Regions from separate parts of the Microbulbifer epialgicus genome, predicted to be linked through region 1. Evidence: predicted binding sites of a transcription regulator. Region 1 holds the regulator's gene; the other holds the start of a gene.
What was found. The regulator PhoB, encoded in region 1, activates phosphate uptake and scavenging genes when phosphate is short. The targets are predictions, from matches to a motif close to TGTCATAAANNTGTAACA.
Positions count from the first base shown of each region.

Region 2: ACCI49_RS17960 (substrate-binding domain-containing protein) is a predicted target of PhoB. The motif match lies at 13,170-13,187, and genes of this name have one in related genera.

Region 1 covers NZ_JBGMEK010000008.1:37,376-52,899, reverse strand. The annotation lists gene ACCI49_RS05690 (sterol desaturase family protein) at 1-1,004, shown strand, start outside; gene gmk (guanylate kinase) at 1,231-1,851, shown strand; gene rpoZ (DNA-directed RNA polymerase subunit omega) at 1,953-2,216, shown strand; gene spoT (bifunctional GTP diphosphokinase/guanosine-3',5'-bis pyrophosphate 3'-pyrophosphohydrolase) at 2,272-4,389, shown strand; gene ACCI49_RS05670 (RidA family protein) at 4,528-4,911, shown strand; gene ACCI49_RS05665 (NAD-dependent epimerase/dehydratase family protein) at 4,964-5,848, opposite strand; gene ACCI49_RS05660 (GlsB/YeaQ/YmgE family stress response membrane protein) at 6,073-6,333, opposite strand; gene ACCI49_RS05655 (hydrogen peroxide-inducible genes activator) at 6,523-7,446, shown strand; gene recG (ATP-dependent DNA helicase RecG) at 7,425-9,527, shown strand; gene ACCI49_RS05645 (dicarboxylate/amino acid:cation symporter) at 9,539-10,858, opposite strand; gene ACCI49_RS05640 (chorismate--pyruvate lyase family protein) at 11,005-11,589, shown strand; gene ubiA (4-hydroxybenzoate octaprenyltransferase) at 11,656-12,498, shown strand; gene phoB (phosphate regulon transcriptional regulator PhoB) at 12,608-13,312, shown strand; gene phoR (phosphate regulon sensor histidine kinase PhoR) at 13,437-14,762, shown strand; gene ACCI49_RS05620 (hypothetical protein) at 14,788-15,147, opposite strand; gene ACCI49_RS05615 (DUF938 domain-containing protein) at 15,147-15,524, opposite strand, start outside.
Region 2 covers NZ_JBGMEK010000055.1:12,012-27,535, reverse strand. The annotation lists gene ACCI49_RS18025 (universal stress protein) at 119-1,054, opposite strand; gene ACCI49_RS18020 (hypothetical protein) at 1,040-1,249, shown strand; gene hda (DnaA regulatory inactivator Hda) at 1,284-1,997, opposite strand; gene ACCI49_RS18010 (DUF2066 domain-containing protein) at 1,999-3,096, opposite strand; gene purM (phosphoribosylformylglycinamidine cyclo-ligase) at 3,373-4,434, shown strand; gene purN (phosphoribosylglycinamide formyltransferase) at 4,434-5,087, shown strand; gene ACCI49_RS17995 (DUF3108 domain-containing protein) at 5,184-5,888, shown strand; gene ACCI49_RS17990 (OmpP1/FadL family transporter) at 6,138-7,553, shown strand; gene ACCI49_RS17985 (type IV pili methyl-accepting chemotaxis transducer N-terminal domain-containing protein) at 8,058-8,843, shown strand; gene ACCI49_RS17980 (M2 family metallopeptidase) at 8,980-10,842, opposite strand; RNA gene ffs (signal recognition particle sRNA small type) at 11,081-11,178, opposite strand; gene ACCI49_RS17970 (6-pyruvoyl trahydropterin synthase family protein) at 11,307-12,149, shown strand; gene ACCI49_RS17965 (16S rRNA (uracil(1498)-N(3))-methyltransferase) at 12,206-12,922, shown strand; gene ACCI49_RS17960 (substrate-binding domain-containing protein) at 13,238-14,590, shown strand; gene ald (alanine dehydrogenase) at 14,929-15,524, opposite strand, start outside.

The DNA.
Region 1 (15,524 bases):
GCAACGGCTGGCACTTGCTGATCGCCGTAATAGCCTACGACTTCTGCTACTACTGGAAGCACCGAATTTGCCACGAAATCAATGTGTTCTGGGCCGAGCACTTGGTGCACCATCAGAGCGAAGACTACAATCTGAGCACCGCTCTGCGCCAGTCCAGCGGCGGCCTGCAATTGGACTGGATTTTCTACCTGCCACTGCTGTTTATCGGCTTGCCGGCGGAATTGGTAATCGTTGCCGGTGCGATTGATCTGATTTACCAATTCTGGGTACACACCCAAAAGATCCCCAAGGCCCGCTGGATGGAATGGCTGTTTATCACCCCCTCCAATCACCGGGTGCACCATGCGCAGAATAAGGTTTATGTAGATAAAAACTATGGGGGCATATTAATTCTTTGGGACCGGCTATTCGGCACCTACCAGGAAGAGCTTGAGCATGAACCCTGTATCTACGGTGTGCGCAAGGCTTTAAATACATTCGACCCCCTGGCGGCCAACCTGCAGCATCTGAAGCGTATGGCTCAGGACGCTTGGTACACCAGGAATTGGTGGGATAAGTTCACCTTATGGTTCCGCCCTACGGGTTATAGGCCCGCCGATGCCGAAGCGGCCATGCCTGTTCACTCTACCGATCTCACACATTTCCAGCGCTTCGACCCACACATTCGCCAGGCCCGTCGCATATATGCGCTGCTCCAGCACTTATGTTATTCGGCTGCCACCTTGGTCCTGCTCTGGTATTACGAGTCATTGGATTTTCCCCAGCTGCTCTCAGTAGTGGTGCTACTGGTTTTCAGCCTGGTTATCAACGGGCGCATCCTTGATGGACACCGTCTGGTGAAATACTTGGAGCCCCTACGTATAGCGCTTTTAATTGGACTACTGCCACTGCTAAATGCGCAATTTGTCCCACTTTTTGTCGCCTATATCGCCATCAGCGCGCTGATGTGGTGGTGGTTGGCAATCACTGACAAAGAGGATAAAGTCGCTGTCGTTAGCGATTAGCAACAAGGGGCAAACCTCAGTCGCATGATGTTGGTGATGATTGAGCAAACCTCTGCTGGGCGATCCCGGCCGGGCTCAGGAGTGTAGTTTATACGCACTCCTGAAACTCCCAACACATACCCCCAACTCCGGCCGGGGTTTAGCCTCCCGCTGCCTCCCGTTTGAAGCCGCGCGAAAGTAGCCGCTTCGGTTATAATGCACGCTTTGCCCTCGAACAGGATCAGTTGTGCCTACAGGAACTCTCTATACCGTGTCCGCACCTTCAGGTGCGGGGAAGACCAGCCTGGTAAAAGCTCTGGTGGACAGCGACAATCAGGTCACCGTCTCTATTTCCCACACCACCCGGGCTATGCGTCCCGGTGAGGTCAACGGTGTCGACTACCACTTTGTAGAGCGCGTAGAGTTTCTGGCAATGCTCGAGCAGAACGCCTTTCTCGAGCACGCCCAAGTGTATGGTGACAACTATTACGGCACCTCCAAAGGCAGCATTGAAGAGATTCTCGCCAGTGGTCGCGACGTGATCCTGGAAATTGACTGGCAAGGGGCCGCCCAGGTACGCCGCTTGCTCCCGGATACGGTAGGTATCTTTATCCTGCCACCCTCCCAGGAAACGTTGTGTCAGCGGCTCACCGGGCGAGGCCAGGATGATCAAGCCGAAATAGACCGGCGTATGGACCAGGCCATCGACGAGATGACCCACTATGTCGAAGCGGATTACCTGGTAATCAACGATCATTTCGATCAGGCCCTGGTGGAACTGCGCTCTATCATTACTGCGCAGCGTCAACGTCTTGAACAGCAACAGCTACGCCACGGTGAATTGTTGAAGGCATTGCTGCGCCATTGAGCTGATTGATCGAATTGCGTACACTCCGCGGTCCGGTAAAATAACCGGTCCTCCCGAACAGAATTCGCCCCTCCGGGCACAGTGAATGGAACCGAAAGTTTATGGCACGTATTACAGTTGAAGATTGTCTCGAGCACGTCGACAACCGCTTCGAACTCGTTATCGTGGGCAGCAAGCGCGCCCGCCAGATCGCCACCGGCGGACAGGACCCCATGGTTCCAGAAGAGAATGACAAACCCACGGTGATCGCCTTGCGCGAAATCGAAGAAGGCCTGGTAGATGCCAGTATCCTAGACCAGCCAGATCGCGAAGAGGCCCCAGCACCAATGGTGGCACCGGCCTACTTATCCGACCAGGAAATCTGATCCCAGTCTGTTCGAACTGAAAGTTTTATGAGTTATATGAGAGGCGCGCGCGGCATTGCACACCATCGATAGTCTGGCCCACCGCCTCTCCTCATACCTGCCCCCCGACCAGATCCAGATAGTCCGTCGCGCCTACTTCTACGCGGAACAAGCGCACGACGGTCAGCAGCGCCGTTCCGGTGAGCCCTACGTCACCCACCCGCTCGCGGTAGCCACTATCTTGGCTGGCATGCATATGGATCACGAAAGCCTGGCCGCGGCCATGCTGCATGACGTGATCGAAGATACCGGAATTCCCAGGGCGGCCTTAGCCGAGCAGTTTGGCGGCGAGGTGGCCGATATCGTCGACGGTGTCTCCAAACTAACTCAGTTTGAAACCGACAGTGCGGCGGAAAAGCAGGCAGAAAACTTCCAGAAGATGGCCCTGGCCATGGCGCGTGATATCCGCGTAATTCTGGTCAAATTGGCCGACCGCCTACACAACATGCGCACCCTTGGCGCCCTCAAACCACAGAAGCGCGCGCGTATTGCCCGCGAGACCCTGGAAATCTATGCCCCCATTGCCCACCGCCTGGGCATGAATGACGTGCGCATTGAATTCGAGGACCGCGCCTTTTTCGCCATCTACCCACTCCGTGCTAGTCGGCTACGCGCCGCACTAGTTGCCGCACGCGGCAACCGCAAGGAGCTACTGGAACAAATCCAGAATGCCATTGAGCTACGCTTGCAACGCGAAGGCATCAGTTCCCTGGTTATTGGCCGCGAGAAACATCTGTTTAGCATCTACCAGAAGATGCGTGCGAAGAAAAAGTCCTTCAAGGAGATCATGGATGTCTATGCCTTCCGCATAATCGTGGACAGTGTGGATACCTGTTACCGGGTGCTGGGTGTTATGCACAGCCTGTACAAACCGGTCATCTCCGAATTCAAGGACTATGTCGCCATCCCCAAATCCAACGGTTACCAGTCACTGCATACTGTATTGCTGGGCATGCACGGGGTGCCAATCGAGGTCCAGATCCGCACCAAGGAAATGGATGAGATGGCCAACAGCGGCATCGCCGCCCACTGGTTATACAAGGCCTCTGGCGATGAAGTCATCAATACCGGAGGCACCAGCCAAGTGCGCGCACGCCGCTGGGTACAGGGCCTACTGGAAATGCAGCAACGCGCAGGCGACTCGCTGGAGTTTATCGAGAACGTCAAAATCGACCTCTTTCCCGACGAGGTTTACGTGTTCACCCCCAAGGGACAGATTGTCGATCTGCCCGCCGGTGCAACGGCGGTGGATTTCGCCTACTCGGTACATACCGATATCGGCAATTCCTGTGTGGCGGTGCGTATAAACCAACGTCTGGCGCCCCTGTCGCAGCCACTGGAAAGTGGCCAGAAAATAGAAATCCTCACTCGCAAGAGCGCACAACCAAACCCCAACTGGCTCAATTTCGTCGTCACCGCAAAGGCGCGCAGTGCGATTCGCCACTTCCTCAAGCACCAACGCCACCACGATTCCATCGCCCTGGGCCGGCGCCTATTGGAAAAAGCCCTGGGCAAGTTCAACACACGCCTGGAAGAGCTGTCTCCGCAACAACTGAAGCGCGGCCTGCAAGAAGCCAAGTGCACAACCCTGGATAAATTGCTAGAAGAGATCGGACTCGGCAATAAAGTCGCTTTCTCCGCCGCCAAGCTATTGGCACCGTCACACAGCGTGGAGGCGGAAGCCAGCAATATTTCCTCACCACTGACCATCGACGCCCAGGAAGGCATGATGATTAGCTTCGCGCGCTGCTGCCGGCCAATTCCCGGGGATACCATCATCGGCCATATCAGCTCTGGCAAAGGGGTGGTGGTCCATAGGGATACCTGCCGCAATACCAATGAGTTTCGTGAGCATCCAGAAAACCTGATGCTGGTGAACTGGTCTCCAGATGTAATAGGGGAATTTCTCGGCGATGTACGTGTGGAAGTGGAATCCGAGCGCGGCATTATTGCACGCTTGGCCACACGTATTACCGAAGAGGGGGCCAGTATCGAACAGATCAATGTGGACGAGAAAGATGCACATAATAGCGTCATTTCCCTGACCCTGGAGGTGAGTGGACGGGTACATCTGGCGCGCGTAATGAAACGGCTGCGTAACCTGCCATCGGTAATCCGTATCTCGCGCCCCTAAGGTATTCAGCAGCTTATTATTCGCCACCACCTGGCAATGCGATTGTGACCTCCAGTACCGCTGACATTCTTCATCAAAGCGCGCTATATTTATCGGCTTTCCGGTTCAGCAAAAGTAATAAGTAATGGAGTGCCCCACATGCCCAACCGCGCAATTATCAAAACAGACACGGCCCCGGCCGCAGCCGGTACCTATTCACAGGCGGTGAAGGTTAACAATACGGTTTACCTATCCGGGCAGATAGGACTGGACCCAGAAAACCAGCAGATGGTTTCCGGCAGTTTCGCCGATGAAGCACGCCAAGTATTTCGCAACCTTGGTGCCGTGTGCGAAGCGGCAGATGGCTCACTCAGCCATATTGTTAAGCTGAACCTGTACATTACCGACAGCAACAATTTTGCCGCTGTTAACGAGGTAATGATGGAATTCTTCCAGGAACCCTACCCGGCGCGAGCCACGGTGGTTGTCAAAGAGCTACCTCTGGGAGCCCAGTTTGAAGCTGAGGGCGTGATGGTGCCCTAATCTTCATAGCAGTAAACTTGAGCCGGGCAATCGGCCCGGCTCAAGTTTACTATTAGCCCTCCGCTTCTAGCAGAGCGCTGTAGCCCACTTTGTAATCCGGGAATTTCAACTCGTAGCCGCTGGCGAGCATACGCCGGTTACTGACCTTTTTCGAGCGACGCTCACTGGTCTGCACTATCTCGCGCAAATGGGCACTAGTGTAGCCCATCGCCTTCACCAACCACTGCTGCAGCTCATACATGGGCACGGGTTTACTATCGGCGCCAATATATAAGGGTTCTGGAGCCCAACCCTGCTTTTGCCTTTCAACAAGGTGTAACAAAAAACCAATGCAGTCGTCGATATGGATACGGTTGCTGTACTGTGGTGGCTGTGGGGGTGCACAGCGCCCGGCGCGTACCTGGGACAGCAAACGGTCGCGGCCTGGTCCATAGATACCGGCAAAGCGGACTATACAAGTAGCGGGTATGGCCGAACGAATAATATCCTCCGCCGCCAGTAATGCTTCCCCCTGAAAGCCACTTAGGGCCGGCGGTGTCAGCTCATCAATAAAGTCGTCCCCACTCTGGCCATAAACTCGAGTAGAAGAAACCCAAAGTACCAGGCGCGGTGGTTTGGGCAGGTGCGGAATCGCCTCACTGAGAGACTTGGCAGTTTCTACATAGGCGCGCTGGTAGCCACTAGGACTATGTTCATCCGGGGTGAATGTTGCGAGGACAATATCGGCACCATCTGCCAATAGACGCTCTATGTCCCCCGCCTTGGTAGCATCCCCCCTGCGCCAGTTAACGACATCCGCACGGCGCTTGCTCGCCAAGGCTACCAGCGGATTGCGTCGCATTCCGTATACACTGTACTTTTTGCGGTCGATATTTAGCGCAAGACGCGCTCCGAGGTCACCACACCCAAGGATCCAAAGCTTTTCTTGTTGTGTCATATAGTTCTCAGCGAAACAGCGCCTGAAGCCACGCCGTTCGCCATATTCCCTTGCTTTTGTGCTGTTGACTCCTGTTGGAGAAACCCTTGGGCCAGAACCCTTGTGGTCACTCCATCTTCAGGCCACTCCAAATTAACCCGCAATCGTTTGCGGCGCCACCATCCATGGATTACAACGCGGAATACCCTGTACCCCGCAACTTAATCTGCCGCTCTGATTTTGAACTAACTTCCGCGCCGTTTGAGTAAACGGTAAACAGCAAGAAAGATTATCGCACCAATGGTTGCTGTTATTATGTCTCCAAATCTGAAGCCGGTCACTGGTCCGCCGAAGCCGATTAAGGCGCCCAGCCAACCTCCGATAAAGGCACCGATAATGCCGATTACCATGGTTACGATCCAGCCACCAGGATCTTTCCCCGGCATAATCCACTTCGCCAAAGCGCCGGCAATCAACCCAAGAATGATCCAGGAAAGAACGCCCATGACATTTCTCCGTTCAGTGTGCCCCCATAAGATATAGCAAAATTTTGCGCCTCAATCCCCTATCGGCTCCTAGAATTGGTAAATTTTTCCAACTTTCAGAAACCATTGGCCGGGTGAGAGATGGTATTGGCCAGCAGCTATTATTTATGAATAATAGCTATCACCTGAGACCATTTGATTGCCTTTACCATGACTCTCAATGAATTGCGCTACATAGTCACTCTCGCCCAGGAACAGCACTTCGGCCGCGCTGCCGAGCGCTGTTACGTGAGTCAGCCAACCCTGTCCATCGCCGTTAAGAAGCTGGAGAAGGAACTCGGTGTGGCGCTGTTTGAGCGCTCCAAGACCCGGGTAAAGGCAACCCCATTGGGAGAGCGCATTGTCGCCCAGGCCCAACTGGTGCTGGAACAATCGGCAGCAATTAAGGACATCGCCAGCGCAGGCAAAGACCAGCTGGCAAGCCCACTCTCCGTGGGTGCGATCTTTACCATTGGCCCCTATCTATTCCCGCATTTTATTCCTCAGCTGCAACACCTGGCACCGGATATGCCCCTATACGTAGAGGAGGGCTATACCGCCACACTGCGCCAGCGGCTGCGTAAAGGGGAGTTGGACGCAATTATTATCGCTCTGCCATTTACTGAGCCGGATGTGGTCACGCAGCCCCTCTATGACGAGCCCTTTGTGGTGCTGATGCCTGCGGGGCACCCACTGGCAAAGTTTGAGAGTATCGACCCAGACCAACTCACCGAAGACAACGTCCTGCTGCTGGGAGAGGGCCACTGCTTTCGCGATCAAGTTCTCGAGGCCTGCCCACACTTGCAGCTAACTATGGAGAAAGAAGTCGGCTCAGGAGGCATCCGCACTGCGGCTGACGGCAGCTCGCTAGAGACTCTGCGCCACATGGTTGCCTCTGGGCTCGGCATCACCGTGTTGCCGTTGTCTGCCGCCACAGCTTCACAATATGCGACTGGACTATTGGAAACCCGCCCCTTCGCAGCTCCTGGACCACGCCGCACAGTAGCCCTGGCCTGGCGCGCCAGCTTCCCGCGTCACCGCGCTATCGATATCCTGCGTGAGGCTATCAGCCAGTGTCATCTGATCGAGCCCTAGCCAGCCTCGCAGAGCAGCCTGTCACTGTCCTCAAGGGGGTGGGGGACAAATTTGCCCAGGTGCTGGCGAAGCTACATATCCACTCGCTGCAGGATCTTCTGTTCCACCTGCCACTGCGCTACCAGGACCGCACTCGTGTAGTACCGGTTGCCGGGCTAACCATAGGCATGGATGCAGTTATCGAAGGCGAGGTGACCGCCGCAGATATTGTCTTCGGTCGCCGGCGCAGCCTGGTTGTGAAGCTACAGGACATGAGTGGCAGTATCACCCTGCGTTTTTTCCACTTTTCTGCAGCGCAAAAAAACCGCTTTGCCCGCGGCGTACGCCTGCGCTGCTTCGGCGAGGCTCGCCGCGGCGCCGCCGGACTGGAACTCTACCATCCAGAAACTGAGGTAGTAGGAAGCGAGAACAGTACCACTGAAGACACCCTCACCCCGGTATATCCTTTGACCGAGGGTGTGAGCCAAGGGCGCATGCGCGGGCTGATGCAGCAAGCCGTGACATTCTTACGAGGTGGAGCCGTCACCGAGTTAATCCCCACAGAATTATTACCCAAGGCATTGCGTTACCCCCTCAGGGATGCCCTGATTTACCTGCACTCACCGCCAGCCGGGACTCATCTGGAACAGCTCGGCGCTGGTGTACACCCAGCACAGCAACGCTTGGCGCTGGAAGAGTTACTCGCCCACCATTTAAGCTTGCTGGAGCTGCGACGCAATAGCGCCAGGGTTGCAGCGCCGCCACTACCGGTGAACAAATCCCTGGAGAGGGATTTCCTCTCGCGCCTGCCATTCTCACTCACCGGCGCGCAGCAGCGTGTATGCGAGGAAATCACCGAGGATCTCGCCCAGGAAACCCCTATGATGCGCCTGCTGCAGGGAGATGTCGGTGCCGGCAAAACCCTGGTAGCGGCCATGGCTGCACTTAAGGGCATAGGCGCCGGAGCCCAGGTGGCTGTGATGGCGCCCACCGAAATTCTCGCTGAGCAGCACAGGATTAATTTCTGTAACTGGCTCGAACCTCTCGGAGTGCAAGTTGCCCAGCTGACCGGCAACTTGAGAGCCGCTGAGCGTCGCGAGCAGTTGGCTAAAGTAGCCAGTGGTGAGGCGCAACTGGTGGTGGGGACCCATGCGCTTTTCCAGGAAGAAGTGGTTTTCCACAACTTAGTGCTGGTAATTATCGATGAACAGCACCGCTTCGGTGTACGCCAGCGCCTGGAGCTTCGTGAGAAGGGCGCTGCCAGCGGTGCCACCGGCCGGCTGCAGCCTCATCAGTTGATCATGACCGCAACCCCAATCCCTCGCACCCTGGCCATGTCCGCCTTTGCCGACCTGGACTGTTCCATCATTGATGAGTTACCGCCGGGGAGGCAGCCCATTAGTACCGTGGCAATTTCCAATGATCGCCGAGACCAAGTGATGGAGCGAGTGCACAGCGCCATTGCCGCGGGCCGTCAGGCCTACTGGGTCTGCACTCTGATCGAGGAATCCGAGAGCCTGCAGGCTCAGGCAGCGGAATCCACGGCAGAAGAGCTGGCAGAGATGCTGGATGGCGTGCGCGTGGCGCTGGTACACGGGCGCCTCAAGCCGGAACAGAAAGATCAGGTGATGAGCGCTTTTAAGGCAGGGGAAGTGGACCTGTTAGTAGCCACCACAGTAATCGAGGTGGGGGTGGATGTGCCCAACGCCAGCTTGATGATTATCGAAAACCCTGAGCGGCTCGGCTTGGCGCAGCTGCACCAGCTGCGCGGTCGAGTGGGGCGCGGCTCTATCGCCAGCCACTGTGTTTTACTCTACGGCACACCTTTATCGCAAAATGGGCGCGCACGTTTGCAGGCCCTACGCCAGCACAGTGACGGTTTTGCTATCGCGGAGGAAGACCTGCGCCTGCGTGGCCCGGGTGAAATACTCGGCACCCGCCAGACCGGTGAGATCCAACACCGCATCGCCGACCTTCAGAGAGATGCTGATTTATTGCCACAAGTACAGAGGATTGCCGCATCTCCGGTGCTGGACCAAGAGATGCGGCGCCAGCTGATTAAGCGCTGGCTACAGAACAAGCCCCGTTTTGCCGAAGCCTAATGGAAAGCGCCTCAATGGGCGCCTATGGTGTTTTGTGAATCATTGATACTCACACTGTCATAGTTCGAGTCGTAGTAAGTCTCCTCGTCCAACGCGCCCTCACTCTTCGCCACCACGCTGCTCACCACCGCGTCGCCAGTGATATTCACAGCCGTGCGCACCATATCCAGCAGGCGATCGACGCCAATTACTATGGCGATCCCCTCCAGCGGCAAACCCACCTGTTGCAGTACCATACCCAGCATAATCAGGCCCACACCGGGTACTCCAGCAGTCCCGATAGAGGCCAGGGTCGCAGTAATAATCACGGTCAGGTAACCGGTAAGGCCAATCTCCACACCAAAGAACTGGGCAATAAAGACCGTGGCAACCCCCTGCATGATTGCGGTGCCATCCATATTGATTGTCGCACCGAGAGGCACGGTAAAGGCGGCAACCTTGTTATCTACCCCTAAGCGCTTCTCTACCGTCGACAAGGTTACCGGAATGGTGGCCGCAGAAGAGGCAGTGCTAAAGGCAAATACCATGGTGGAACGCATTTTCTTGAGCAGCTCCAGCGGGTTGAGACCGCTCAGCAGCTTCAACAAAATCGAATAAACTCCCAGAGCGTGCAAGAGCAGGGCACCTAACACCACCAGGAAATACTTCCCAAGCTGAAGCAAACCGCCAAAACCCAGGTCCGCAAAGGTTTTCGCCAATAGCGCAAAAACTCCGTAGGGTGCAAAAACCATCAGTACCCCAACCATGCGCAGTACAACCGTGTTGAGGTCGTTAAAGAAGGCCGCGATTCGCTGGCCTGGTTCTCCGCAACGGGAGATGGCATACCCCATCAACAGGGCAAATACGATAATCTGCAGCATATTGCCTTCGGCCATCGCTGCCACTGGATTTGTGGGGAAAATATTTACCAGCACATCGGACAGCGGCGGAGACTCTTTTGGCTGGAAAGTAGAGCTTGCCGCAGCTGCAGCCTCGTTCACACCGATACCGGGCTGGAATACCAGTGCCAGACACAGAGCCAGAGTGATAGCCACCGCTGTGGTCAGCATATAGAGCAGAACCGTTTTGCCCGCCAACGGCCCGATACGGCTTCCCTCTGAGAGTGCACAGGCGCCACTGATCAAGGAAACCAGCACCAGCGGTACCACCATCAGCTTCAGCGAGGCGATAAAGATACGACCGATAATGTCAAACAGGCCCTCGGTCAGATAGAGATTGATGGCATTGGTCACACCCGCACCAAGCAACTGGCTGCTGTTCAGGAAATTGAACAAGACTCCCAGAATAATGCCGGCAATCATCCCCACCAAAATTTTGGTAGTAAGCCCCATAACAAGCTTCTCTCTATAGATTCGTTGTTTTCATTGCAGCGAGCACTATATCCATTGCCGCCCCAGGGAGCAAAAGTGCAACAGGGTGAGGCCAGCCGCCAGCGGGCAAGGTACAATGCCCTCTTTTCCAGACTGCGGAGTTATCGTTGCACCAATCTCCATATGTACCCACCGGCGATTGGCGTGGGCAGCCACTAGAAGCGACACAGCCTCAGCCCCCTGCGCCGCTATTACCCTGGCTGGAATATTCGGGTTCGCTGACTGCCGCCTTAAAACATCTGAGCGATGGGGATTTTCACGTAAAGGTACTCAACCAGGGCTGGCAACTCCCCCGTGCAGAGGAATGCCATGTACTCAAACTGCATGAGCACAGCCGTGCCCTGGTAAGAGAAGTACTGCTGTATGGCCGTGGCCAGCCTTGGGTCTATGCACGCAGTGTACTGCCCTTACGCAGCCTGCAGGGCAAGTCCCGCAATTTGCGCAGTCTGAATGACCAGCCGCTGGGGGAATTGTTGTTCAGCGAACCGGGAATTCGCCGTAGCGACATCCAATTTAATCGCCTGCAACGCAACCCCAGGCTTCAGCCAGAGGTGCTCTGCGGTGAGCATGAAAATGCCTGGGGACGACGCTCAACTTTCTGGCTGCGGGATAAGCCTCTGTTGGTAGCCGAGACTTTCCTCTCGGCCTTCCAACCTGAAGGGCCTCCCACAGCAACTGTAATCAATAACTAGACACCTGGAGAGAGGAGAGAGTCCACCGTGATCAGCCAACAGATTGCTACCCGCTGGCCTTCAGTGATGCCCTATTGGCAGTTGGCGAGAATGGACAAGCCTATCGGCTCACTCCTGCTTTTATGGCCCACCTGGGCAGCACTGTGGCTCGCTGCTGGTGGCTGGCCGGGGTTGCACCTGTTTGCAGTATTCACTTTTGGAGTCATCTTGATGCGTGCTGCCGGCTGCGCGGTAAACGACTTCGCGGATCGCGAAATTGACGGCCGTGTAAAACGTACTGCAGAGAGACCCCTGGCCAGCGGCGCCATCACACCTCGCGCTGCTCTGGGTTTGTTTGCCGGGCTCAGCCTGGTGGCGTTTGCCCTGGTACTGACCACCAACAAACTGACCATTCTGCTATCGTTGCTGGCATTGGGACTGGCCTTTTGCTACCCATTTGCCAAGCGCTATACGCACTTGCCGCAGGTTGTGCTGGGCGCCGCCTTTAGTATGGGAATCCCCATGGCCTTCGCCGCAGTCACCGGAGAAATCCCCCCCCAGGCGTGGCTGCTGTATACCGCAAACCTCCTCTGGACCCTGTGTTACGACACCTTTTACGCCATGGTGGATCGGGATGATGACCTGAAAATCGGGGTCAAATCCACAGCAATTCTGTTTGGGGAGATGGATAAAGCCATGACGGCGACCCTTCAGCTTCTGGTACTGATAGCCCTACTGTTTATCGGTCAGCGCTTTAACCTGGGAGCCATTTATTACCTGTCACTGATCGCAGTAGCCGGGCTCTTTGCCTATCAGCAGTGGTTGATACGCGACCGGTTAAGAGGAGCTTGCTTTCAGGCTTTTCTCAACAATAACTGGGTGGGATTGGCGATATTCGGCGGAATTTCCCTGCACTATCTGTCGAATTAGCCTTTGACTGGGAGACAGCAAGCAACCGTCATATATTTGTCATATAAATCCCGTTTAATCCCCGGCCATAACCGGGAAATCCTGACAACAGAGCGGGCATGGCAGGCAAATGCACAGTAAAACGATCTTGATTGTCGATGACGAGGCCCCAGTACGCGATATGCTGCGGGTCGCGCTGGAAATGGCCAACTATCGCTGCCTCGAAGCGGAGAATGCCCAGGAAGCCCACGCCCTGGTCATTGATGAGAAACCAGACTTGATCCTGCTGGATTGGATGCTGCCGGACGTCTCCGGTGTCGAACTGGCCCGGCGTCTTAAGCGCGACGAACTGACGACTTCCGTACCCATCATCATGCTTACTGCCAAAGGCGAGGAAGATAATAAAATCAAAGGGTTAGAGACGGGCGCCGACGACTATATCACCAAGCCCTTTTCTCCTCGTGAGCTGGTTGCGCGTCTCAAAGCGGTACTGCGTCGCGCCGGTCCTGCCACACCAGAAGACCCCTTGAGCGCCGGCAATCTGGTGCTGGACCCCCTCAGCCACAGGGTCACCATTCAGGGACTGCCTGTGGATATGGGTCCCACGGAATTCCGTCTGCTGACCTTCTTCCTTTCCCACCAAGAGCGCGCCTACACACGCACGCAGTTGCTGGATCATGTCTGGGGGGGCAATGTATACGTGGAGGAACGCACCGTAGACGTGCATATTCGCCGCCTGCGCAAAGCCCTGGCGATGGACGGTCACGACCGCTATATCCAGACGGTGCGCGGCACAGGTTATCGATTTTCTGTGCAAACTGTCGAAAAAGTGTGACAATCCCCTTGGGTCGGCACTGACTCCCACGGAAACCTGTGGTCATTTTTCAAAAACCGCGGGGTTCCACGATGTATTGAGTGCGGGAAGGACACAGTCCTCCGTCAGGTAACACGGCAACGCTATGTTGGATCGCAGTATCGGCGAATTTTCACGATTTGTAGTTATCGCTCTGGGCTGCACCATTCTCGGTTTCACTTCAGGCAACTGGTCACTCGCATTGATTGCAGGCCTGGCCGCTTACCTGATATCCGTGCTTTGGCAGCAACACCGCTTCAACCGCTGGCTGGCCAATGGCCGGCGCGGACCCGCCCCCACCGCATTCGGAGTCTGGGGCGAGATTTACGATGATTTCTATCGTATGCAGCGCCGCCACCGTCGTGAAAAACAAAAGCTGCACGCCATGCTTCGTCGGGTACAGGATAGCACCAGCGCCCTGCGCGAAGGCATAGTGGCCCTGGAAAATGGTGACCACCTGGCTTGGTGGAACCCCGCCGCCGGTGAACTCCTCGGCCTGCAGACCAGTGATGCCGGGCAATCCCTGGTCAATTTTGTGCGTGACCCCGGCTTCGTCAGTTATATGCACAACGAAGACAGCGACTCGCGTGAACCTCTCACCCTACCTGCCCCAGGTAATGAGGCACTGCGCCTACAGCTGGAAGTCACCCGTTATGGTCAGGATGAGGCGCTGGTTATCGTGCGCGATATCACCCGCCTGCATAATCTCGAGCAGATGCGTCGCGACTTCGTCGCCAATGTTTCCCACGAGCTACGCACTCCATTAACAGTGATCGCCGGCTACCTGGAGACCCTGCAAGGCAGTGATATGGCACCACCCGCGTGGCAGCGCCCTTTGGCACAAATGGAGGAGCAGGCCGTCCGTATGACCACACTGGTCAACGACCTGCTACTGCTGGCGCGCTTGGAAACCTCGGAGCGCAGTGGTGGCGATATACCCGTGGACGTTAATGAGCTGATGGAACGGGTAGCACGGGAAGCACGCAGCTTCAGTGGTGGTCGCCACCAAATTGAGGTGCAATGCGAGGGCCACAGTAGTATCCGCGGCGATGCCAGTGAGCTACACAGCGCCTTCGCCAACTTGGTGCTGAACGCAGTGAAGTACAGCCCGGCAGATGGAGAAATCCGACTGCGCTGGTGGCAGGATAGTCGTGGCGGCCATTTCAGCGTCGAAGATCAGGGGATTGGCATTGATCCAATCCATATTCCGCGCCTGACAGAGCGCTTCTACCGGGTCGATCCCGGTCGCTCGAGGGATAGCGGCGGTACCGGCCTGGGGCTGGCTATCGTCAAGCATGTACTACTACGCCACAGTGGTGAAATGAGTGTAAAGAGCATTCCGGCCCAGGGCAGCACTTTCATTTTGCACTTCCCTGCGAGCAAAGTAGATACAAAAATAGAGAATAATTATGGAGAAGTAGCAGGTACCTGACACTTCCCCAAGGTACCAGTTAAGGCTACTCGAACTCCTGCAGCCTCACCTGTTCACCATTTTTCGTATAGCTAATTTCATCTTCCTCGTTCACCGGAGTGCTCTCCCGACGCAGGATCAGATGGTGCAGCTGCAAGTCCCCATCGCGTAACAGCAGGTGCTCATTGCCATCGTCATCTGTAGGCAGAGGTTTGGCACCTAACAGAGCATCGCGCAGAGCGCGCAGGCGGGGCACATCCTTATAGCGATTCAAGTCATTGGAAAGCCGCGCTTTCATGCGCTCACTCTCGTGCAGGGCGGCGGCAGTTTCGCGGTATTTGGCAAAAAAGAAAACCGCACCAATGGCAAAGGCCACAATTATCGTCACTTCAAACCACGCAGGCATCATTTCTCCTTATTATCATTTTTGCGCCAGACCACCAGCTGATTGTTGGCCGGCAGGAAATTTAATTCTTCGCGAAACATGCCACTATTTTCGGCAAGCTGGTCCAGCCACTCCAGGTCGCGGATACCACTGGCTGGGTTGCGCTCCTTCAGCCACTGGTCAAATTCGGCATTGCTCGGTCCGATAAAAGTCCCATCAATTTTCATGGGGCCGTAGACAATTAGCTGGCCACCAGGCTGCAAGACGGAGGGGAGTTTGCGGAAAAAACGCTCCACCGATTCTCTCGACATGATGTGCAGGGTATTGGCAGTAAAGACCGCATCTGCACTGAGCTCTGGCCAGTCATTATCGACATCCAGGGTAAGGGGCTTTCGCAG
Region 2 (15,524 bases), on a different contig from region 1:
CTCGTGTGAAGTATTTTCTTCCCCTATGCCTTTTTAAGGTCTTTATTTAGAGCACTTAAACTGGTCGCGATGAACTTTCACAAAGATATTGAAATTGCCTGAGCAAAGAGTCTAACAACTAAAGTTTGATCGGGGACTCGAAGTCACTGGGTTTTAGCGCAAGTAGTGAGCAACTAACTTTCTGCAGGATATTCTCTGCGGTATTACCCATAATAAATCCAGGTATTCCCGCACGACCTACAGTTCCCATCACCAGTAAATCAAGCTCTTCTTCATCGATCAACAGCGGAATAAAGTTATCTGGGTGGGCAATAACATGATGCACCTGCATATCCCCACCGATACCAGAGGCACGAATCAGCACATCCAGTTTCGAGCGATGGCGGGAACGGGCTGCTTCGGTCGCTTCGTCCAACTCTTCCTCAGAGGCACTCAGGGGAAAGTGGCGGCGCAAGTATTCATCCACATCGTAGTCCCAGCAGGATATAACATGCAGGGTACCACTACAGCTGTCCGCCAATACCCGCGCCCATCGCAACAGGCGAATCGCCAAATCATAAGTGCTGGCCTCTTCACACTCGGGGTCAATCGCCACCGCCACGCGAATTTCTGTGTGCGTTCGCTCTATCGGGCGGCACAGCCATACCGGGCAGGGACACTTGCGAAGCAATTCCATGTCGATGGCTTTAAAACCCTTGCGCTGGGTGCGCCCCTCCACATTCTTGATCACCAGGTCGTAGCCACCGGATAATACTCGGCGAATTACCCGCTCGGCGGGGCGGGGTCCGCAGTCGGACTCGATCTCCAACACAATTTGGTCTTTTGGCAGCTTCATTTTTTCCTGAGCGGATGCGATCTCCCCCCTTACCCGCTCCAGCATGGCTTTAACACACAGCTCACCAAATTCCTCAAAGCCCTCGGGCACAGCCGGACAAACCAACAGCACCTTGATGGTGGCATTATTGTTGCGCGCAACAGCAAATGCCTGCAGCAGGCCGCTACTTTCATCCTCGGCAGCGTGGCTCACATAGAGGATCCTATGAACAGTTGGCATATCACTCTCCTCGAACTGCGGGCTTTGGAAGTAAGCGAGGGCGGCAATTCGCGCACGATCCCCTGGCCGCCACCACTTGATATTGTCCGCTGGCTGGATTTCAAAGAGGAAAGACTCAGCCTATTCCAGATGGTAATAAGTGAATGGGAGAAGGGAGGAGAAATGCCCAGTGAAAATTTATTGCCCAAGAGGTGACCGGCAAGTCCATTTTCAGTCAGCCCCTCAAAGGCTAGATATCCAGTACCTGCTTTACGAATGGAATAGTAATCTTGCGCTGGGCCATCAAGGAAGCCCTGTCCAGCTGCTCCAAACACAAAAACAGTGCCCGAGTATCCCTTGGTGCACGGTGCAAAATGTAATGAGCTACATCCTCTGGCAGGTCAAAGCCACGGAGGCAGCTGCGCCTACGCAGGGCGGCAACTTTATCCTTATCGTTCATAGGCTGGAGCTGGAACACCAGGGACCATTGCAGACGCGACAGTAAATCGGCTAAGGCTATATCCATTCCTCGGGGAGACTTGCGCGCGCCAAGTAACAGCTGCCTACCGCTATCCCTGACACGATTGTAAAGATGGAACATGGCTGTCTGCCAGGGCGGCTGCCCCTCCAAAAGGTGCAAGTCATCAATACACACCAGGTCCAGCTGTTCCAGGCCATCCAGAATCACTGCCGGGTCCATCGCCATCAATTCGGCCATTGGCAGGTATTGAAAGCTACGGCCATTGGCCTCGGCACTTTGGCAAGCAGACTGCAGCAGATGGCTTACACCGCTGCCAGCTTCACCCCAGATATAAATCACCGACTCGGGATTCTGCCCACTGGCAAATGACTGTAATAGCGCCACAACCTGACGGTTAGGGTCCGAGTCAGACAGGTAAAAGTTATCAAATGTGGCATCATCCCGCAGGGATACTCCCAGCGGCAGCTGTTGCGGAATACTCATCTCAGTCCCAGCGATAACGCAACGGATTATCAGCGCTGCCCAATGGCGCACGGTAACCATTTAAGTCGATGGCATCCCCGTCGCTATTTGCTCGCAGCTTATGATTCAACGCCAGGGCGTCGCGCAGGTTACGCAACCCCACAGATGTGACCAACGCCAAACGCATCCGGTCGCCCTCGACGGAGAGCAGGTCCGCGCTGCTGACCTGCGCCAAGCCTCGCAGATATGCTGAAGCCTCCGCATAGTCGGCAAAACTGCTCACTCCCGACAACTCGACAATAACAGCTCCCTGCTCGGCATCCTGGCCTTCCGGGCGCACCGCGTAGCGCTGGGCCAACAAATTGGCCATCTGGTTAACGCCACGCAAGGCCACCTCTTCCATTGAGCCTCCACTACTGTCGAAAGCATAACTGCGACCGCCATGGATCAATAGCCAGTCCGCCTTCCAGCGGCGCCCAGAAGCTTGCAACAGCCGCCCCATAAGCGTGGCATCGGGACTGTAGCGTAGGGCTGCACGCTCGGCAGCCGACTCGTCTTGGGCCCAGAGCGACCCCAGCGGCATGTTGCGCTGGTCATTGAGGTCCATGACAGGAAAGTCCAGGGGCACCCCGCGCTCTATTGCCATTGCCTCAAGCACAGAGAAGAGTTCTGGGGCATCTTCCTCGCGAAGAATACTACGCCCTTCTTTCAGCGTATCCACCGCCAACCAAATCAGTGTGCCTGGACGGTTGTTTGGCCACATAGGCAAACCCAACTGATGGACTTGTCGCGAGATGGCTTGGGGATCAAAGGAAAGGTGAAGGTAGAGTTGGTTGTCTTCGCTGGTATAGCGGTAACCCTGGACTAACTGCTGGGCCTTCGGCAAAAGCGACTTCAGGTTGGGATTATTACCTATGCTGGCATCCCCCGTGACACGCACAAATACGCGCTCCAGCCCACGACTACCGGCAGCCGCGCGGTCTGTGGCGCCGCGACTCGGCACAGCTTCGACCACTTCGTACAGGTCCGAGATAACTCGAGCCTGGACTGGCAGGATTAAGACACCAAACAACAGTGCCAGCAACTGCAACACCAATCCCTGCCGGAGCAGCTTGTGCATAGGATTTCTCTCCAAACCTCATTCCACCCCGTGAGCTTGCACGAAATTGTTATTGGTGTGCAAGACGCTAAAATCCACGGTTAGGACAAAAATTGAGGCTATTGTATCAGCGTCGGCGGCTTCTCTCAGCCCCGAGTTCTCACTATTCGTGTATTTCAACGGGTCAACTTGAAGATAATTTCCAGAATCACCGACTGAGATGCCGTCTGGGCGTGGCTACCTAGCCAAGACCCGGCTAGAATACGCGCCCTTCGAACACCCACCGCAGGAAGAATCATGAGCGATTCCAAGCCGCAATCCACTCAAACATCCCTCTCTTATAAAGATGCCGGTGTCGATATCGACGCGGGTAACGCCCTGGTAGAGCGTATCAAGCACGTTGCCAAGCGCACTTCCCGCCCGGAAGTGATGGGCGGCCTGGGCGGCTTTGGCGCTCTGTGCGAACTGCCTTCTGGTTATAAAGAGCCAGTTCTGGTCTCTGGCACCGATGGCGTAGGCACAAAGCTGCGTTTGGCAATGGACCTGGGCATTCACGACAGCATCGGTGTTGACCTGGTTGCCATGTGCGTAAACGACCTTGTCGTTGCCGGCGCCGAGCCCCTTTTCTTCCTCGACTACTACGCTACTGGCAAGCTGAATGTGGACATTGCCACAGAAGTGGTATCCGGCATTGGTAAAGGCTGCGAACAGGCTGGCTGTGCCTTGGTAGGCGGTGAAACTGCTGAAATGCCTGGCATGTACGAAGGGGACGACTACGACCTGGCCGGGTTCTGCACTGGAGTAGTGGAGAAGTCAGAAATCATTGATGGCAGCAAAGTAAAAAGTGGTGACGTGCTGATCGGCCTCGCATCCAGCGGCCCCCACTCCAATGGTTACTCGCTGATCCGCAAAGTCCTGGAAGTGCACGCTGCCGACCTGCAACAAGATATCGATGGCCAATCCCTGGCAAAAGCTCTGATGGCTCCAACCCGTATCTATGTCAAAAACCTTCTACAACTGATGAAAAGCACACAGGTAAACGCGCTGAGTCACATCACCGGTGGTGGCCTGCTGGAAAACCTGCCACGCGTATTACCGGAAGGCTGCCGCGCTCGCGTGGACGTCAGCAACTGGGAAATGCCCCCGGTATTCCGCTGGTTGCAAAATGCAGGCAATATCGATGCCCGAGAAATGTACCGCACCTTTAATTGTGGTGTCGGCATGGTAATCTGCGTGCCTGTTGATCAGGCGGACAAAGCCCTGGAAACCCTCAAGCAGCTGGGTGAAAAGGCCTTTGTCGTGGGCAACATCGAAGATGCCGCCGAAGGCTCTGAGGCTGTCGAGCTGGTGAACCTGTAATGTCTCAGAGTGTATGCAAAGTCGCCGTGCTAATCTCAGGCAGCGGCAGCAACTTGCAGGCACTATTGGATGCCTCGGCGCAAGCCGGGGCGCCCTTTTCTGTCTGCTCTGTGATCAGCAACAAGCCTGAAGCCTATGGTCTGACTCGTGCTGCCGAAGCCGGGGTCACCTCCTCGATCATTGATCACCGGGAATTCCCCAACAGAGAAGATTTTGACCAAGCTCTTATTGCAGAGATCGATAGCTGCCAGCCAGACTTGGTTGTCCTCGCAGGATTTATGCGTATTTTAACGCCTGAGTTTGTACGTCATTACAGTGGGCGCCTGCTTAATATTCACCCTTCTCTGCTGCCCAAATACCAGGGGTTACACACCCACCAACGCGCCTTGGATGCCGGTGACAGCGAACACGGCGCTACGGTGCATTTTGTCACCGAGGAACTCGACGGAGGCCCACCCATTGTCCAGGCCGTAGTCCCTATAAAGAAGGGAGATACAGCAGATTCACTGGCCAAACGGGTTCAGGTACAGGAACATGTCATATACCCTATGGCGGTAACTTGGTTCGCGGAGAAACGGCTGCATATGCTCGACGATCGCACCCAGCTTGATGGCGAGTTACTGCCCCGTAACGGAACCCGAATTCACTGCTAAGCCCGGTGTTAGCTGGCGGGAAAAAAGTCCTTCAATGTACATTGCCTTTCCCGCCAGCTAATATTCAAGAGGATTCAGTTTTAGCGGGGCTCTGTCGTGCGCTTATTAGTTTCCTCCCTGTTTCTTTTTCTTTTCACCGGCCAATCCCTGGCCAGCCAACTAGAACCTTTCAAAGCAACTTATACTGCTCGCTTTAACGGCATCAGTGTCACAGCCACTCGCGAACTCACCGGCCAGGAGGGCAATTGGCGCCTGGATTTCAGCACCAACACCCTGTTTGCCTATATCAAGGAGTACTCCCGCTTCACCGACCGGGACGGTAGCATCACTCCCTACCATTACGAGTACCGCCGCAAAGGATTGGGACGCGATCGCGGCACTGTACTGAATTTTGAGCCCGAAAAAGGCCTGGTACTCAATGTCTCCAATCCCGACAGGGATATGAAAGATGTGCCACCACATATACTCGACAAGGTGAGTTACCAGATACAGTTGGCGCTTGATGTTGCCTCAGGTAAAGAGGACCTGCAGTACCAAATCGCCGACGGCAAGAAGATTCGCAATTACACTTTTGCCCGGGAAGGCACTGAAACTCTGGATACTCCCATGGGAGAAATAGAAACTATCAAAGTGCGGCGAGTAAGAGACGCGGATTCTGCAAGAGAGACAACTGTCTGGGTTGCCCCCCAGTGGAACTATGCGCTTGTGAAGCTAGTTCAAAGAGAAGAGAATGGCAAAAAATACCAAATTACCCTGACAAAACTATCCATCAATGGAAAAAGTGTCAGCGCAGGCCAATAAAACACCAACCTTCCGTGAGGCAAAAAAAATATCTCCTTAATAGATGGATTTTTGCCTCCTTTCTCTTTATAAAGTGACTCCTTTCCCTTGCCCGGGCAATTTTTTATTGCCAAACTTTTTATATAGGGAATTTGCTACAAAAATGGAAGGTATTTAAATAAGTCTAACGACCTTCCATCCATATCTCGGCATTTTTTCACATGCAGCTTATGGTTTTCAGTAAATCAGTAGACTTAGAGATGGGCTCTCATGAATAAGAAATATCTGCGACACGCAGTTCTGGCCGCAGCAATCGGCTCCGTTTCCCAAGGCGCAATGGCAGCAGGTTTCTACCTGCAGGAAACCAGCGCATCCGGCCTCGGCCGCGCTTTCGCCGCCGAAAACACCATCGGTGATAATGCCTCTATCCTCGCGCGCAACCCCGCGGGTTCCGCGCTGTTTGATACTTATACCATTACCGGTGGTATTACCTATGTTGATCCCAATATCGACGTAGCTGGTGATGTGACGTATTTCGGACCAGTCGCCCTTCCGGATGGAAGCGTTATCATCACTGACCTCCTCACTGTACCAGCCGATGCTGATGACTATGCCACCAGCGCCTGGATTCCGAATGGCTACTTGGCAGCACCGATCAACGATGAGTGGTCTTGGGGCTTGGCCATGTATACCGATTTTGGCCTTGAAACCGATTTTCCTGATAGCTTCCCCGCCACTCTTATTGCAAACCAAACTGAACTGCTGACCGTTAATATCCAGCCATCCATCGCTTACGATATTAATGACACCTTGAGCCTTGGCGCAGCCATAAACTTTCTCTATGCCGATGCAAAATTAAACACCAGCTTCCCCACCGACTTTCCTTTAGGCGCGGCTCTGGCGCAAGTAATTGGGTTTAACCCTGAAGGCGCCACCCTCCTTAATATTGAAGGTGATGGCTGGGATGTGAGCTGGACAGTTGGTGCCCTCTGGCGCATTAGCGACAATACCCGTGCCGGTATTTCCTACCACGCCAAGTACGACCCAAAACTGAAGGGCGATATCAGCTCCGATATTATACCGCCAGGCGCCCCATTTGATGATGTCAGCGGCTCCCTAACACTTAACCTGCCAGACACCTTGGAGCTGGGCTTCTACCACCGCTTCGACAGCCAGTGGGCCCTAGCGCTCGGTTACATGTGGACCAATTGGGATAGGTTTGAGCGCCTTGAAGCATTTGTCCCCTCAGCAGGCGAAGGGTTCAACCCTCTTCCGCTTAAAGAAGAGAACTTCAAAAGCGGTTCTCGCTTCAGCATTGCTGGCGAATATTTCTACAATGATAAAGCAACCATTCGCTTTGGTTATGCCTACGATCAAGGCGCAGCACGCGATGGATTCAACCGCAACGAGCAAGAAGAAATTCTTGCAAATACCGGCCTGGACCTCCCAATTACTTGGCGCACCTTATCCATTCCCGATACGGATCGTCAATGGCTTACACTTGGCGGCACATACCATCACACTGACAAGTTAAGCGTAGATGCTGGCATAGCCTATCTTTGGGGAGATGATGAAAAGATTCAGGAAATCAACAATCTTCAAAACCTATTCCTTACATACTACGATGGCGGAACCACTAAAACCGAGGCTTGGTTATTTAGTGCAGCGATAAACTATCGCTTCTGATTGACAAATCCCCCATGATAATAAAGGCTCCACCTCCGGTAGGGCCTTTATTGCTTTTAGGCCCGCAAAAGCCCCGTTCCAAACCTTCCTGAACGCCTCACCTATACCACCATAATCCTCGCATGGGAAAAAAGGGGTAGATATCATCTCAAGCAAATTTGCTATAAACGCCCCTAAATTAATTGAAGCCGCAGGTTAAGCTGAAAACTCAACTCTATAACTCCTCCTCATCGATTAAATTCAGGCAAAAACTCAAACACAAAGAGCGATCTCAAAAATCATACTCTTTCTTGAGTTTTGTCATGGCGACACACAAGACACCAAGTAAAATATCAACAGTAAGATATTCGACCTTAGACCTTACCGCTATGAAAAAGAACTGCGAAAACAGCCACCAAGGGTACCGAGTCAGCATTGATGTCAGCAACAGATTACATCCTTAGAGTCAGCCTGACCGAGTTCAAATCTAAATTGAAAAGCACGTCAAACTAAAAAAGTAAAATCATGAAGTTATCAGCATTATTTTTCTTGTTAATCATAAGCTTGGATGTCTCAGCCTTTACCATGGGGGACGCCATCAATTTAGCTGGTCGGCAGCGAATGCTGTCTCAGCGTATCGCCCAAACTTATATCTTACGCGGAATACAGCCTGAGGCAGAGCGCCATGAAAAAATCTTTTCAAGATCCATCCAGGAATTCAAGCAAAACCACGAAAAGCTAAGCAACTTTCAGGATGCGGAAAAAATAAAAGGCCAACTTATAAAAGTACAAAAAGAGTGGGAAGCATTTGAGCAGATAACTCGACAACCCGTCAGCAAGGAAAGCGCCACCGAATTATTTGAACGAAGCAACACGCTTTTGTCCAGCGCACATACTTATGTTATAAAACTGCAACAACTCGCACAGCACAACAGTGCAGAGCTAATCAACATTGCCGGTCGCCAACGCATGCTATCCCAGCGTATAGCCAAGAACTATGCCGCTAAACTCTGGGAGGTATCCCCAGACAGCTCCCAAAATGGATTGCAGCAGGATCTTACTGAATACTCCAACCGCCTGAACCAACTTCTGGACAGCCCTCTCAACACACCAGAAATCACTCACAATCTACGCAAAGCGCAGGACCACCTAAATTACGCTAACCGCGGATTCGAAGGGGAGATGAAAATATCTGAGAAACGGCAGATTCAAGTGATTACAGGTACCACTGATCTGATGCTACGCACCATGAATGTTATTACCAAACAGTATGCCGAGCTATTGGACTCCAGAGAACTATTATTAAACTAAGCGCTAAGTTTAAGTTCGGCACGAAAGAAATCCAGAAAGTACAGGGAAGTGAAGAAGACAGCAGAACAATAAAAAAGGGGAAGTAAAACTCCCCTTTTTTATTTAACTCACTAAAAAATATCGGATATCTAACAGGTTACCAGCCGCACTGACGTCCCTGGTTCTGCTCCTCCAAGTAGGCCATTAAAGGCTGGAAGTAATCAATAATAGCTGAGGCATCCAGGTCGCGCTGGCCGGTCAGAACTTCCATAGCATCGGGCCAGGGTTTGCTAGCTCCCATAGCCAGCATAGTACGCAACTTCTTGCCCGCTTCATCATTTTTATAAATGGAACAGCGGTGCAGGGGCCCGGTTTCACCAGCGGCTTCACAGAGCGCTCGATGGAACTGGAATTGCTGGATGCGCGCGAGGAAATAGCGGGCATAAGGCGTATTGCCAGGGATGTGGTACTTGGCACCCGGATCAAAATCTGCTTCAGTGCGCTCCACTGGAGCCTCAATACCTTGATACTCCTCACGTAGCTGCCACCAAGCCTTGTTGTAATCAGAAGGCTGCACCTCACCATTGAATACCTGCCAGCGCCATTTGTCGACCAGTAAACCAAACGGTAAGAAGGCAATCTTATCCAGCGCCTGCTGCATCAGATAACCAATATCTTTGCTCTCATCCGGCACCTCATCCATCAACCCAATCTCCTTGAGGTATTTCGGGGTGATAGACAGAGCAATGGTGTCACCCACCGCCTCGTGGAAACCGTCGTTGGCGCCCTCCTTATAGAGGAAGGGTTGGTCCTTATAAATGCGCTGGTAGAAGTTATGGCCCAGCTCATGATGGATGGTGACCAAGTCTTCGCCGGTTTTGTTAATACACATCTTGATGCGAATATCATCCTGGCCATCCATATTCCAGGCGCTGGCATGACAAACCACATCGCGATCGCGGGGCTGGGTAAACTGGGAACGCTTCCAGAAAGTTTCCGGTAGCGGCTCAAAGCCGAGGGAAGTGAAAAACTTCTCCCCCACCTTGACCATATCTTTCTCGCTCATACCGGAATCTACGACCAGCTGAGTCAGGTCGTAAGGAGCCTGCATATCCTCATCTTTAACTAACTCGTAGATATTGCCCCACTCCTGGGCCCACATGTTACCTAGCAGATGTGCGGGAATCTTGCCCTGGGCGGGTGCGACATCATCACCGTAGTGCTCGTTCAGCTTGGCGCGCACATGGCAGTGCAAGGCCTCGTACAAAGGCTTCACTTTGCCCCACTGAGTATCCATATCTGCGGCAAAGGCATCTGGCTCAATGTCGTACTTAGAACGCCAGAAAACGCTCAGGTTGTCATAGCCCAGCTCTTCGGTTCCCGCATTGCCAATTTCTACTTGGCGCTCATACAGGGGCTTCATGGGAGGAGACACCCTTCTCCAGCCAACCCACAAATCTTTGAGCAGCTCAGGGTCGCGATTGGTCGCCATTACACGACCCATTTCGGTAAGGGTGTAGCATTTCTCCGCACCCTCTTCTTCCCGGCAATATTTTCCAGCGCCATACATACCCTGCATTTTAGAGCCAATCTGAGCCAGCTCAGCGGTCAATGCCGGGTCTTTGGGGGCTGGGAACACCAACCCCTGCTTCAACATAGTCAGCTTACGGCGTGTATCTGCATCCAGCTCCAGGTTATTGAATTTGGCTGCTTCAGAGGCCAACTCTACAGCCAGGGTGGTATAACGCTCGGAAGCCAGTGCCTCTACGTACTGGGAGTCCACATTGATGTAGGTCGATGCCAACCAAGCGGCGTGGCTCATCTCCTGGGCCATCTTCTCTAAGCGGGCCTGAGCATTATCCAGAAAAGCTTGGGCGTCTCTGACCGTTAATTGGCCTTGTTCAACCACAGCGCTTTCCGCGGTAGTCTGGGCCTGACCAGTAGCTTTAGACGCCTGCTGACCACTGTCGCAGGCGGAAAGCGCTACCGCGGTCGCGATAGTAAGAGCAATTTTTTTCATCTTCCCCTCAGATCATCATTATTGGGCTTAGTTATAACTGTCGCCGTTTATAGCATAAGGTCCATATTCTCATCGACGCCAGGCGCAATCCGCCATACCAGATCGACACAAAATACCTTTTTTTAATCATTTTCTGGGGGAAAATACGGCTCTAATCTCGCAATTTTACGGTGTGAAAGCGCTATTACTGGCAAGAGGGGGGAAAGTAAATACAGGATAGGAGTGATGATGGAGGCAGCCCAACCAGCAACACCCTCGGCACATGATACCACTGCTACCGTTGCTCCCTTCCGGGCCTGGCGGGGTTCACAGCTGCTCATTGCGAGGGGACCGGAAGGGCCGCCACAACGATCTCCGGTGCATCCGAAGAGGGCGCGATTATAGAGACATAAAGCCACAAGTTCCAGCCCTATTAACAGGTTATAATAGACGTCTAGTATTTTACCCCTTCAATAGAGTTACTCATGCACCTTTTTGTCGATAATTTAACCAATGTTGACTTCAGCTACTTAGATCACCAGCGCGGGCTGGTAGGAGAAACCTGGCTGGCCAATGCCGCCCTTGAAGGTGCCCTCGATCATCAGGGTATGGTTTGCGACTTTGGTATCGTTAAAAAGACTCTGCGCCACTGGCTGGATGACCAACTCGACCACCGCCTGCTGGTACCCACCCAAGCTCCTGGACTGACAATTACCAATGAAGTTGGTCAGATATCACTCACTTGGCAGCTGGCAAGTGGCGAGCAAATTGCCGTATCCGGCCCCGAACAGGCTTTCGCACTGGTGGAGGCTGCCGCTATTAATCGGGATACAGTAGCGCACTGGAGTGTTCAACAACTGGCCAGCTCCTTTCCTACCAGTGTCGAACAACTCAAGCTCAACTTTGAAGAGGAAAAAATAGAAGATGCCTTCTATCACTACAGCCACGGACTGAAAAAGCATAAGGGCAATTGCCAACGAATTGCCCATGGTCACCGATCCCGCATCCAGATTTTTTCTGCTGGCGAACGCAATAAACAATTGGAACAAGAGTGGGCAAAACGCTGGGAAGATATCTACCTGGGCACCCGTGAAGACTTACATGAAGAGGGGGAGAAAACCTTAAGTTTTGCCTATCAGGCCCAGCAGGGGGATTTCACCCTGGAGCTTCCCGCGCGCTGCTGTGAGATTATCGACTGCGATACTACGGTGGAGCAGCTGGCCCAATATATTGCCAATTCTTTAGCCGAAGGGGCGCCCGGTATAGAGATCACCGTGCGAGCGTACGAAGGCCTGGGTAAAGGGGCAATTGCCTCCGCCCAGCGGTAATTTTTTACGCAGAACAAAGCAAGCCAATCTCTATACCCAGCAAAGGTCAGCAGATTTTGAACCTGATTGTTTTACAGGAAACTGATTTCATCGACTCCACGCATGTACGTCTCACAGGCCGCAGATTGGAGCATATTACCCAGGTCCATCGGGCTACTCCGGGGCAGCGAATGCGTGTTGGGTTACTCAATGGCAAAATCGGCTCTGGTGAAATCACTTCTTTCACTGATCAACAAGTAGAGCTAAGAGTGGGATTGCAAGACAGCCCTCCCCCACCATTGCCACTTACAGTGATTCTGGCATTACCGCGCCCAAAAATGTTAAAACGGATTATTCAGCATATCACTGCATTAGGTGTCAAAAAGCTGGTTCTGCTGAACAGCTACCGCGTAGAGAAATCTTATTGGCAAACCCCCTGGCTGGAGCCCGACAAACTATTCGAACAGTGCCTATTAGGGCTTGAGCAGGCTGTGGATACCCAGATGCCGGAAATCATCTTACGCAAGCGCTTTAAGCCCTTTGTGGAGGATGAGCTGCCCGAGTTAACCGCCAATTCGCTAAAATTGGTTGCCCATCCGGTAGGTGGCGATGCCTGTCCCGTTGATATCCATAAGGCAACCACCCTGGCGATTGGCCCTGAAGGTGGCTTTATTCCCTACGAAGTGGAAAAGCTTCAGGAAACCGGTTTTCACTCGGTGCACCTGGGAGCACGTATTTTGCGAGTAGAGACTGCATTACCGGTACTAGTAAGCCGCCTATTTCCCGCCCGCTAGCTTTTCCCAACTGAGCGGGTAAAGGGGTTACTGATTAAAATCAACTGTCTTTTACTTGCTCGCCGTCTGCGGGATCCCCGCCCCCCATAATTCCACCCCACCTTTAAGCCATCGCCTCAGTACTCTCAAACCTTTTACAAACCGTTAATCTTACATACCTCACAATTTCAAAATTCCATTCGATAATTCAATGTAAATCACACTTACAACCGGAGATTGAGACTTTTGCACGTTTTATTCATCAAGGTTTCATCATTTTGTAATAAATAAGACATATTTTGCGGCCTCGTTTTTCTTCCCTATGGGTGAGTTCTTATGTACCTGTTCTTTCACCGACTAAGTTATATCTTGTCACTTTTACTGGGACTAACATTTACCTCAGCCACTTCAGCTGAACTACCTGCATTCGATACAAATGCTTCTGGTTTGCTGTTCACCCTGCACGGTTCAAATACTATCGGAGCACAGTTAGCGCCCAACTTAATCCGCGACTATCTTTCCGCAAAAAGTGCCAAGAACATTCGTGTGATACCAATGAACAAAGCTAATGAATTCCGGGTTCAAGCAGACACTGGTCAAAATACCATTTTTGTCGATATTGCTGCACACGGATCAAGCACAGGTTTTAAAGGACTTATGCAATCTCAGGCAGACATTGCCATGGCTTCCAGACCTATCAAGAATACAGAATTTGCGGCACTCAACCGTCTTGGGGATATGCGCAGTAGTCGCGCAGAGCATGTTATTGCCATCGACGGCCTGGCAATCATTGTGCATCCCAACAACCCCATCCAAAAACTGACCTTGCAACAGATCGCCTCTATCTTTTCCGGGAAAATCACAAGCTGGTCCCAGCTCGGCGGCAACAAGAGTCAAATCAAAGTCTATGCCCGCGACAACCAATCGGGTACCTGGGATACCTTCAAAAGCCTGGTTCTGGGTAAAGGCCATACTCTGATCAACAGCGCCGAGCGATTTGAGTCCAACGATCAACTTTCCGATATTGTTGCAGCAGATCCAAATGGTATCGGTTTTGTCGGGCTGGCATCGATCCGTCAATCTAAAGCTATCGCTGTTTCAGATAGAGATACCCTACCCCAGACACCAGAACATCTCACCATTGCAACAGAAGATTATCCCCTCTCACGCCGCTTGTTTTTATACACGCCGGTTTACTCAGTTAAACCTGTCGCTAAAGAGTTCCTAAGCTTTGTACAGAGTGAGTTGGGTCAGGCACAGGTAAAGTCCACCGGATTTATTGCCCAAACCCCAATCGGTGTAAAGCCCGAAGGGCTGCGCGAAGGCCCCGAGGAATATTTGACCCTGACAGAGAATGCGGAGCGATTGAGTATTAATTTCCGCTTTTCCGAAGGCAGCGCCTTGCTGGACAATAAAGCCCAGCAGGACATCCAAAGGCTGGCGAGCTATATGCAAAAACCCCAGAACCGCGAACGCCGTTTACTGCTGATCGGCTTTGGTGACGAAAAGGTCAGCCCAGAGCGCTCAGTAGTTTTGTCCAAATTGCGCGCTGTAACCGTACGATCTGCACTTCGCGACCACCAGATCAACACTACACCTGTTCAGGGGTTCGGTGCCTATCTGCCTATCGCATCGAACAAATCCAGCAGCAAAATCAAAAATCGCCGGGTTGAAGTGTGGCTACTGTAGCTTGAATACCCTGCCATTTCTCAGGGCCAGAGAAGAAAAGCGATACCGGCGGGACTAGGAAAATACGACGGGAAGTACCGCAAGGGCCTTCCTTTTTTTAATACTGAGTTATCGCCAACGACTAACTTTAAGAGCAATAGCCAAATCACTGCAGCAGCGAGCAAACCTGGAGAATAGGGCTCACAATAAAAAAGCCGCGTAAACACGCGGCTATCAATGGCAGCTTTCGCTACCAAGTCTCACAGAGAGGAACGCCAAAGAGCGCTCCGGGGAAAACTCCCAAATTACAAGCGCGTTGCAGCTCGTTTAAAGAGCGGCTGTATGGCAGCCGCTTATAATCAGGCTACAGCTTCTTCAAGCTTGGCAACTTTTTGCAGAGCAAGCTTAGGATCTACAAACTCATAGCCCAGTACATCTGCAACTGCTTTGTAAGTCACCATACCAGCGTGAACATTCAGCCCTTCCAGCAGATTGGCATCATCCAGCAACGCTTGCTTGGCGCCTTTATTCGCCAGAGCCACGGCATAAGGCAAGGTAGCGTTGTTCAGAGCCATGGTGGAGGTACGAGCTACACCGCCGGGCATGTTGGCCACACAGTAGTGCACCACGCCATCAACTACATAAGTGGGCTCTTGGTGGGTAGTAGCTTTGGAGGTTTCAAAACAACCACCCTGGTCGATAGCCACGTCTACAACTACAGCACCCTTCTTCATGCGGCTGATAATATCGCGAGTCAGCAGCTTCGGAGCTGCGGCGCCCGGAATCAGTACTGCACCAACCACCAGGTCCGCTTCCAGCGCATGCTTTTCAATCGCATCGTTAGTGGAGTATTCGGTGCGTACAGCGCCACCGAAGATATCGTCCAGCTGACGCAGACGCGGCAGTGAGCGGTCCAGGATGGTTACATCAGCGCCCATACCCAGGGCCATCTTGG